Regions from separate parts of the Enterobacter sp. WI-ESBL-E8 genome, predicted to be linked through region 2. Evidence: predicted binding sites of a transcription regulator. Region 2 holds the regulator's gene; the other holds the start of a gene.
The links. The regulator PurR, encoded in region 2, represses purine synthesis genes. The targets are predictions, from matches to a motif close to CANGCAAACGTTTGCNTG.

Region 1: galS (HTH-type transcriptional regulator GalS) is a predicted target of PurR. The motif match lies at 2,157-2,174, and genes of this name have one in related genera.

The regions. Positions count from the first base shown of each region.
Region 1 covers NZ_JBRWXJ010000001.1:3,304,202-3,308,413, reverse strand. The annotation lists gene ACWHWP_RS15705 (YbfB/YjiJ family MFS transporter) at 1-179, shown strand, start outside; gene folE (GTP cyclohydrolase I FolE) at 282-950, shown strand; gene yeiB (DUF418 domain-containing protein YeiB) at 970-2,127, shown strand; gene galS (HTH-type transcriptional regulator GalS) at 2,283-3,305, shown strand; gene mglB (galactose/glucose ABC transporter substrate-binding protein MglB) at 3,601-4,212, shown strand, end outside.
Region 2 covers NZ_JBRWXJ010000001.1:2,035,025-2,039,236, reverse strand. The annotation lists gene ACWHWP_RS09745 (MFS transporter) at 1-781, opposite strand, end outside; gene cydH (cytochrome bd-I oxidase subunit CydH) at 945-1,034, opposite strand; gene purR (HTH-type transcriptional repressor PurR) at 1,332-2,357, shown strand; gene punR (DNA-binding transcriptional activator PunR) at 2,375-3,286, opposite strand; gene punC (purine nucleoside transporter PunC) at 3,402-4,212, shown strand, end outside.

The DNA.
Region 1 (4,212 bases), 1.3 Mb from region 2:
CGGGTCTGCTTACTACCGGGTATGCCATAGGGCAGCTGGTAGGGCCGGTGACCTCGGCGTTATCGACCTGGCTTACCCACCGGCTGGAGCCTGCGCTGGGGCTGGCGGGCGTTGCGCTGTTCGTCGGCGGGGCTCTGGTCTGGAATCGTCACGCTGAAAGGCAGCAGCAATTGCAATAATTATCGTCGTGAATACTGGATTATGTGCGCGGCCTCACGCACAATGAGCGCATACTTTTGCCACAACGAGGGCAAAAGACGCCACACCTGCAGGAGAACAAAATGTCATCACTCAGTAAAGAAGCTGCCCTGGTCCACGAAGCCCTGGTTGCGCGCGGTCTTGAAACGCCACTGCGTCCGCCCGTACAGGATCTGGACAATGAAACCCGCAAGCGTCTGATTGCCGGTCATATGACCGAGATCATGGAGCTGCTGAATCTCGATCTGAGTGACGACAGTCTGATGGAGACGCCGCACCGCATCGCAAAAATGTACGTCGACGAAATTTTCTCGGGCCTGGATTACGCCAACTTCCCGAAAATTACCGTCATCGAAAACAAGATGAAAGTGGACGAGATGGTCACGGTACGCGATATCACGCTGACCAGCACCTGCGAACACCATTTCGTCACCATCGACGGTAAAGCGACCGTGGCGTATATCCCAAAAGATACGGTGATCGGCCTGTCGAAGATCAACCGCATCGTGCAGTTCTTTGCACAGCGTCCGCAGGTGCAGGAGCGTCTGACGCAGCAGATCCTGACCGCGCTGCAAACGCTGCTGGGCACCAATAACGTGGCCGTCTCTATCGACGCGGTTCACTACTGCGTGAAAGCGCGCGGCGTGCGTGATGCGACCAGTGCAACCACCACAACCTCTCTGGGTGGTCTGTTTAAATCAAGTCAGAATACCCGCCAGGAGTTCCTGCGCGCCGTTCGTCACCACAACTAAGTCTTACAGGGCAGGGACCATGGAGCGAAACGTCACGCTCGATTTTGTTCGCGGCGTCGCCATTCTCGGTATCCTGCTGCTTAATATCAGCGCCTTCGGTCTCCCGAAGGCGGCTTATCTCAATCCTGCATGGTATGGCGACATCACGCGCAGTGATGCCTGGACGTGGGCGATCCTCGATCTTTTCGCCCAGGTCAAATTCCTCACGCTCTTTGCCCTGCTGTTTGGCGCAGGCCTGCAGCTCCTCCTCAAACGCGGTACGCGCTGGATACAGTCGCGCCTGACGCTGCTGGTGCTTCTCGGGTTTATCCACGGTCTGTTCTTCTGGGACGGCGATATTCTTCTCGCGTATGGGTTAGTCGGGCTCATCTGCTGGCGCCTTATTCGCGACGCGCACAGCGTAAAAAGCCTGTTTAACACTGGCGTGATGCTCTACGTCATGGGGCTTGGGGTACTGCTGCTGCTGGGGATGATCTCCGGTGAGGCGACAAACCGTGCCTGGGTCCCGGATGCCGCTAACCTGCAGTACGAGCAGTTCTGGAAGCTGAAGGGCGGGTCGGAAGCGATAAGCAACCGTGCGGATATGCTGGGGGATAACCTCCTTGCGCTGGGCGCGCAATACGGCTGGCAGCTGGCGGGAATGATGCTGATGGGCGCGTCGCTGATGCGCACCGGCTGGCTGAAAGGCGAATTTAGCCTGCGCCACTATCGCCGCATGGGCGCCGGGCTGGTCCTGCTCGGCGTGCTGATTAACCTTCCGGCGGTGATTACGCAGTGGCACCTCCACTGGGATTACCGCTGGTGCGCTTTCCTGCTCCAGATGCCGCGTGAACTGAGCGCGCCGTTCCAGACCATCGGCTATGCGGCGCTGATCTATGGCTTTTGGCCAACGCTTTCTCGCCTGTGGATTGTCAGCGCTATCGCCTGCGTGGGCCGCATGGCGTTAAGCAATTACCTCCTGCAAACGCTGATATGCACCACGCTTTTCTATCGCTTTGGCCTGTTTATGAAATTCGACCGCCTCGCGCTGCTGGCGTTTGTTATCCCGGTCTGGGTAGTAAACCTGGCGTTTTCTGTTCTCTGGCTACGCTATTTCCGCCAGGGACCGCTGGAGTGGGTGTGGCGTCAGTTAACCGCACATGCTTCAGGGATATCATTGAAAAATACATCCAGATAACGATCTGGATCACAATCATTAACAAAACGGATGTAAGCGTTTTCATGAGTGTGAGCTTCTTCACGTAGTCCCCTTTCTCTCGCTGCCAAAATAGCCACCTTGCTAAACACAGGGGGTGTCTGTGAGTTGCTGCAATCCTTTGAAGGATGGTGAATATGATCACCATTCGTGACGTCGCCCGTCAGGCGGGCGTTTCCGTGGCTACCGTTTCGCGCGTGCTGAACAACAGCGCGCTGGTCAGCCCTGAAACCCGTGAAACCGTAATGAAAGCCGTGACCCAGCTCGGGTACCGGCCAAATGCTAATGCTCAGGCGCTTGCGACGCAGGTTAGCGACACTATCGGCGTGGTGGTGATGGATGTATCGGATGCCTTTTTCGGCGCGCTGGTGAAAGCGGTGGATGTGGTCGCCCAGCAGCATCAGAAATACGTCCTGATCGGCAATAGCTATCATGAGGCGGAAAAAGAACGCTACGCCATTGAAGTGCTGATTCGCCAGCGCTGTAACGCCCTGATTGTCCACTCAAAAGCCCTGAGCGACGAAGAGTTAATCGGGTTTATGGATCAGATCCCGGGCATGGTGCTCATCAACCGCATCGTCCCGGGCTATGCCCACCGCTGCGTCGGGCTGGATAACGTCAGCGGCGCAATGATGGCCACCAAAATGCTCATCAACAACGGGCATCAGCGGATCGGTTATCTGGCCTCCAGCCACCAGATTGAAGATGACGAACTGCGGCGCGAGGGGTGGCAAAACGCCCTGAAAGAGCACGGCATTACGCCATCAGACAGCTGGACTGGAACCGGGACGCCTGACATGCAGGGCGGTGAGGCGGCCATGGTGGAGCTGCTGGGGCGCAATCTGCAGCTTACTGCGGTGTTTGCCTATAACGACAGCATGGCGGCAGGGGCCCTGACGGCGCTGAAGGATAACGGCATTGCGGTGCCACAGCATTTATCACTCATCGGCTTTGACGATATTCCGATTGCCCGTTACACCGACCCACAGCTGACAACGGTGCGTTACCCCATTGCCTCTATGGCGAAACTGGCGACTGAGCTGGCGTTACAGGGGGCGGCAGGGCTGCTGGATCCGGGGGCAACACATTGTTTCATGCCGACTTTAGTGCGTCGTCACTCGGTCGCGCCCCGGCAAATTGTGGTTCCGATCACTAACTGATTACATGATGTGATGTAACCGTTTTCAATCTGTGAGTAAATTCACAGTATCTTAACAAGGCGCTGACTATGATGTCAGCGTTTTAGGGGCTGAAACGCTATGTAACGGTGATTATTCACTTTCACTATAGCCAATGTGCCGCAAACAACGAATAAAACGCATTTCTGGATCGTTACCGAACACGGAAGATAGAAATTTTATAAGTGAACTTCGGCTGTCAGTAACGTTTTATTAACACCTGCCCGCCGATCGTTATTCACAAGAACTACCCTGCATAAAAAAAACCGGAGATACCATGAATAAGAAGGTGTTGACCCTGTCTGCTGTAATGGCAAGCATGCTTTTTGGTGCAGCAGCGCACGCTGCGGATACCCGTATTGGTGTGACCATCTATAAATACGACGACAACTTCATGTCTGTTGTGCGTAAAGCAATTGAGAAAGATGCTAAAGCAGCGCCAGACGTTCAGCTGCTGATGAATGACTCCCAGAACGACCAGTCCAAACAGAACGACCAGATCGACGTTCTGCTGGCGAAAGGCGTGAAAGCCCTGGCCATCAACCTGGTTGACCCGGCTGCAGCAGGCACGGTGATTGAAAAAGCGCGCGGCCAGAACGTGCCAATCGTCTTCTTCAACAAAGAACCTTCCCGTAAAGCGCTGGATAGCTACGACAAAGCGTATTACGTCGGTACCGACTCTAAAGAGTCCGGTATTATTCAGGGCGATCTGATTGCCAAACACTGGGCGGCGAACCCGAACTGGGACCTGAACAAAGACGGACAAATTCAGTTCGTTCTGCTGAAAGGCGAGCCAGGCCACCCGGATGCTGAAGCCCGTACCACCTACGTTATCAAAGAGCTGAACGACAAGGGCCTGAAAACCCAGCAGCTGGCGTTAGATACCGCG
Region 2 (4,212 bases):
CAAATTTCCCACCCAGATAGTTGCCAATCGAGAAGCCCACGCCAATCAGCACCAGCATTGCGGTAACAAAGAGAGGCGTCGCGTGGGTGATGTCATGCAACACCGGCGAAATGTAGGTGTAAAGGGTGAACATCGCCCCTGCCCCCAGGACGGTGGTAAGCAGCGCGGAGAGCACCTGCGGGCGCATCAGCACCGAAAGCTCTCTGCGCACGTCAGGACGTTCCCCCGCGCTGCCTTTTGGCAAGGAGAAGAACAGCGCCACCATGGCAATCACGCCTAGCCCGGCGGTCGCCAGGAAGGACATACGCCAGCCGATCGCTTCACCCAGCCAGGTCGCCGCAGGCACCCCGCCAATGTTGGCAATCGTCAGGCCCATAAACATGGTTGCCACGGCGCTCGCCTGCTTGTGTTTTGGCACCACGCTTGCCGCCACGACCGACCCCAGCCCAAAGAACGCGCCGTGGTTAAGGCTGGTCAGAATGCGTGACAGCATCAGCGTGGTGTAGTCCGGCGCAATGGCGGAAAGCACGTTGCCCAGGGTGAAAATCGCCATCAGGAAAATCAGCGCATTGCGGCGCGCGCGGTGCGAAAGGAGAAGCGTCATCAGCGGCGCGCCTACCATCACGCCGATTGCGTAGGCGCTGATTAACATGCCTGCAGCAGGGATCGAGACGTCCACGCCCCGGGCAATAACAGGCAGTAACCCCATCGGGGAGAATTCAGTGGTGCCAATCCCAAAAGCGCCAATCGCCAGGGCCAGCAGGGGAAAATTGATTTTCATGCGTCAACTCCGGATGCCGTGTCATGTGGTGACACAGAACAAAGAAGCCGAAAGCATGACATCAATCACAAAAAATGAGAAGTTAACAAAATGGCAAAAGATTTTTGCATGAGAAGTAACAATTGGGGCGATCGGGAGGGAGAACGCTCTCCCTCCGCGTAAATCAGTGCAGCGCAGCCGTCAGACCGGCAGCGACAATCAGAGCCAGCACAATAACGGTGGTGAACAGCGAAAACTTCAGATCGGAACTCATCAATTTTTCTCCTTTTAATCCCCCCACGAAAAGTGAGCCTGCTCATTTTTGCACAGTTTACGTCAAAAATCTTCCTGGATTTAAACTGATAAACACTTTACCTCTTCCCCTTTTCATCAAGATAGGACAAAATTCCACGCTAAATTTATTAGCGTACCGGCCATTGACCCCCTCCTGACGTCCCGTGTCGTTTTCCCGGCGTGCCGCAACTTAACATTGCGAAATAAGGGTGAGAGAAGGCAAACGTTTACCTTCAGGTTTTTCAGGAGCTTAGGATATGGTCTGGAGTGACATTTAATGGCAACAATTAAAGACGTAGCAAAACGCGCAAACGTTTCCACTACAACCGTATCACATGTTATTAACAAAACCCGCTTCGTGGCGGAAGAGACGCGCAATGCCGTCTGGGCCGCGATCAAAGAGCTGCACTATTCGCCAAGTGCGGTTGCGCGAAGCCTCAAGGTTAATCACACCAAATCTATTGGATTGCTGGCCACCAGCAGTGAAGCGGCCTATTTTGCCGAGATCATTGAAGCGGTTGAGAAAAACTGCTTCCAGAAAGGCTATACCCTGATTCTGGGCAACGCGTGGAACAGCATTGAAAAACAGCGCGCCTACCTGTCGATGATGGCGCAAAAGCGCGTTGATGGCCTGCTGGTGATGTGTTCCGAGTATCCGGAGTCCGTGCTGTCCATGCTCGAAGAGTATCGCCATATTCCGATGGTGGTGATGGACTGGGGCGAAGCGCGCGCGGACTTCACCGATTCCGTTATCGATAACGCCTTTGAAGGCGGCTATATGGCCGGTCGTTACCTGATCGAACGCGGTCACCGCGAGATTGGCGTGATCCCGGGTCCGCTGGAGCGCAACACCGGCGCGGGCCGTCTGGCCGGCTTCATGAAAGCAATGGAAGAAGCGCTGATCAACGTGCCGGAAAACTGGATCGTGCAGGGCGACTTTGAGCCGGAGTCGGGCTACCGCGCTATGCAGCAGATCGTCTCCCAGCAGCATCGTCCGACCGCCGTGTTCTGCGGGGGCGACATCATGGCGATGGGCGCGCTCTGCGCCGCCGATGAGCTGGGCCTGCGCGTACCGCAGGATATTTCCGTGATCGGGTATGATAACGTGCGTAACGCGCGCTACTTTACGCCAGCGTTGACCACCATTCACCAGCCGAAAGATTCGCTGGGCGAAACGGCCTTCAATATGCTGATGGACAGGATCGTCAACAAGCGCGAAGAGTCGCAGTCCATTGAAGTTCACCCGCGCCTTATCGAACGCCGTTCCGTTGCGGATGGTCCGTTCCGCGACTACCGTCGTTAATCGCTCTACGGGGCCAGCTACGCTGGCTCCCGTAACCACTCTCGGTTGAGCGTTTCGCTGTCTCCCAGATAATCCAGAAGCCAGTCCATGGCGGGTGAGACGTCATTTTGCTGCCAGGTGAGGCAGCAGGCCGCATCCGGGAAGGGATTCTCCAGCGTCAGTTCAACCCATTCTCCGGTATCGATTTTTGGGCGCGCAAAGTGCACGGGCACCATCGCGACGCACAGCCCGGCGCTGAGGCACGTCGCCGACGATTCCCAGTCAGGGGCCACCACCCGCCGCTGGTTATCCAGAAGCCAGGTGATACGCTTGGGTAATGAACGGGAGGTATCCTCCAGCACCAGTGAAGGCCAGTTGCGTAGCGTATCGTCGCTCAACGGCCCTTCCATTGCCGCCAGCGGATGATCGCGTGCCACCACGCACTTCCAGCTCAGCATGCCCATATCGCGAAAGGCGTAACGTCCCCCGACCGGGATCGCCTGCGTGGCCCCAATCGCCATCTCTGCCCTGCCGTCCGCCAGCGCATCCCAGACGCCGTTGAACACCTCCTGCGAGACCCGCAGCTCCACGTCAGAAAAATGCCGATAGAAATCGACGATCATTTGCCGGGTGCGTTCCGGCTTAACGATGTTATCCACCGCGATGGATAGATGTCCCCGCCAGCCGTTGGCGATCTGCTGACACTGTTCGCGGGTGATCTGCATTTTTTTGATAACAGAACGCCCTTCCTTCAAAAACCACGCGCCTGCGGGCGTTAATTCCACGTCGCGATGGCGCCGCTCAAACAGCGGCACCGCCAGCCACTCTTCGAGCTGACGCACGGTGTAGCTGATAGCCGAAGGGACGCGGTGCAGCTCCTGCGCCGCACCGCTAAAGCTGCCGTTACGCGCGACAGCATCGACCACTTCAAGAGAATAATCTGACCACATTTTCTGCCTGCAAAATTTTTGAATGCACCCGCCAAATATTAGCGTTTCACAAGCGGCTTTGCACTCCCTACACTCAGCGCCAACGTACACCTGCCTCCTTAAGGAGAATAAAATAATGCAACCCAGGAAAGGTTTTTTAGTCTGGCTCGGCGGCTTAAGCGTGCTGGGCTTTTTGGCCACCGATATGTACCTGCCGGCTTTCGCCGCTATGCAGGAAGATCTGCAGACGCCTGCCGCGGCCATCAGCGCCAGCCTGAGTTTGTTCCTCGCCGGTTTTGCTTTCGCACAGCTGCTCTGGGGACCGCTCTCGGATCGCTTTGGTCGTAAACCGGTATTGCTGCTGGGTCTGGCCATTTTTGCCGTTGGCTGTCTGGGGATGCTATGGGTACGCGACGCCACCTGGCTGCTGGTGCTGCGCTTTATTCAGGCCGTGGGCGTCTGTGCCGCTGCCGTCACCTGGCAGGCGCTGGTTACCGACTACTACCCGGCTAACCGCACAAACCGTATTTTCGCCACCATTATGCCGCTCGTGGGACTCTCGCCAGCCCTTGCTCCGCTGCTGGGCAGCTGGATCCTCGCGCATTTTGACTGGCAGGCCATTTTTGCCACGCTGTTTGCCATCACGCTGGTACTAATGCTGCCGGCGTTTGCCCTCAAGCCCGCGCATAAAAAAGAGGCGCATGCTGACGCGAAGCCAATCACCTTCACTTCCCTGCTCGGCACCAAAGCGTATCGCGGCAATGTCCTGATCTATGCCGCCTGCTCGGCGAGCTTCTTCGCGTGGCTCACCGGCTCGCCGTTTATTCTGCACGATATGGGATACAGCCCGGCAGCCATCGGGCTGAGCTACGTTCCGCAGACCATCGCGTTCCTGGTGGGCGGATACGGCTGTCGCGCAGCGCTGCAAAAGTGGGAAGGTCAGCAGA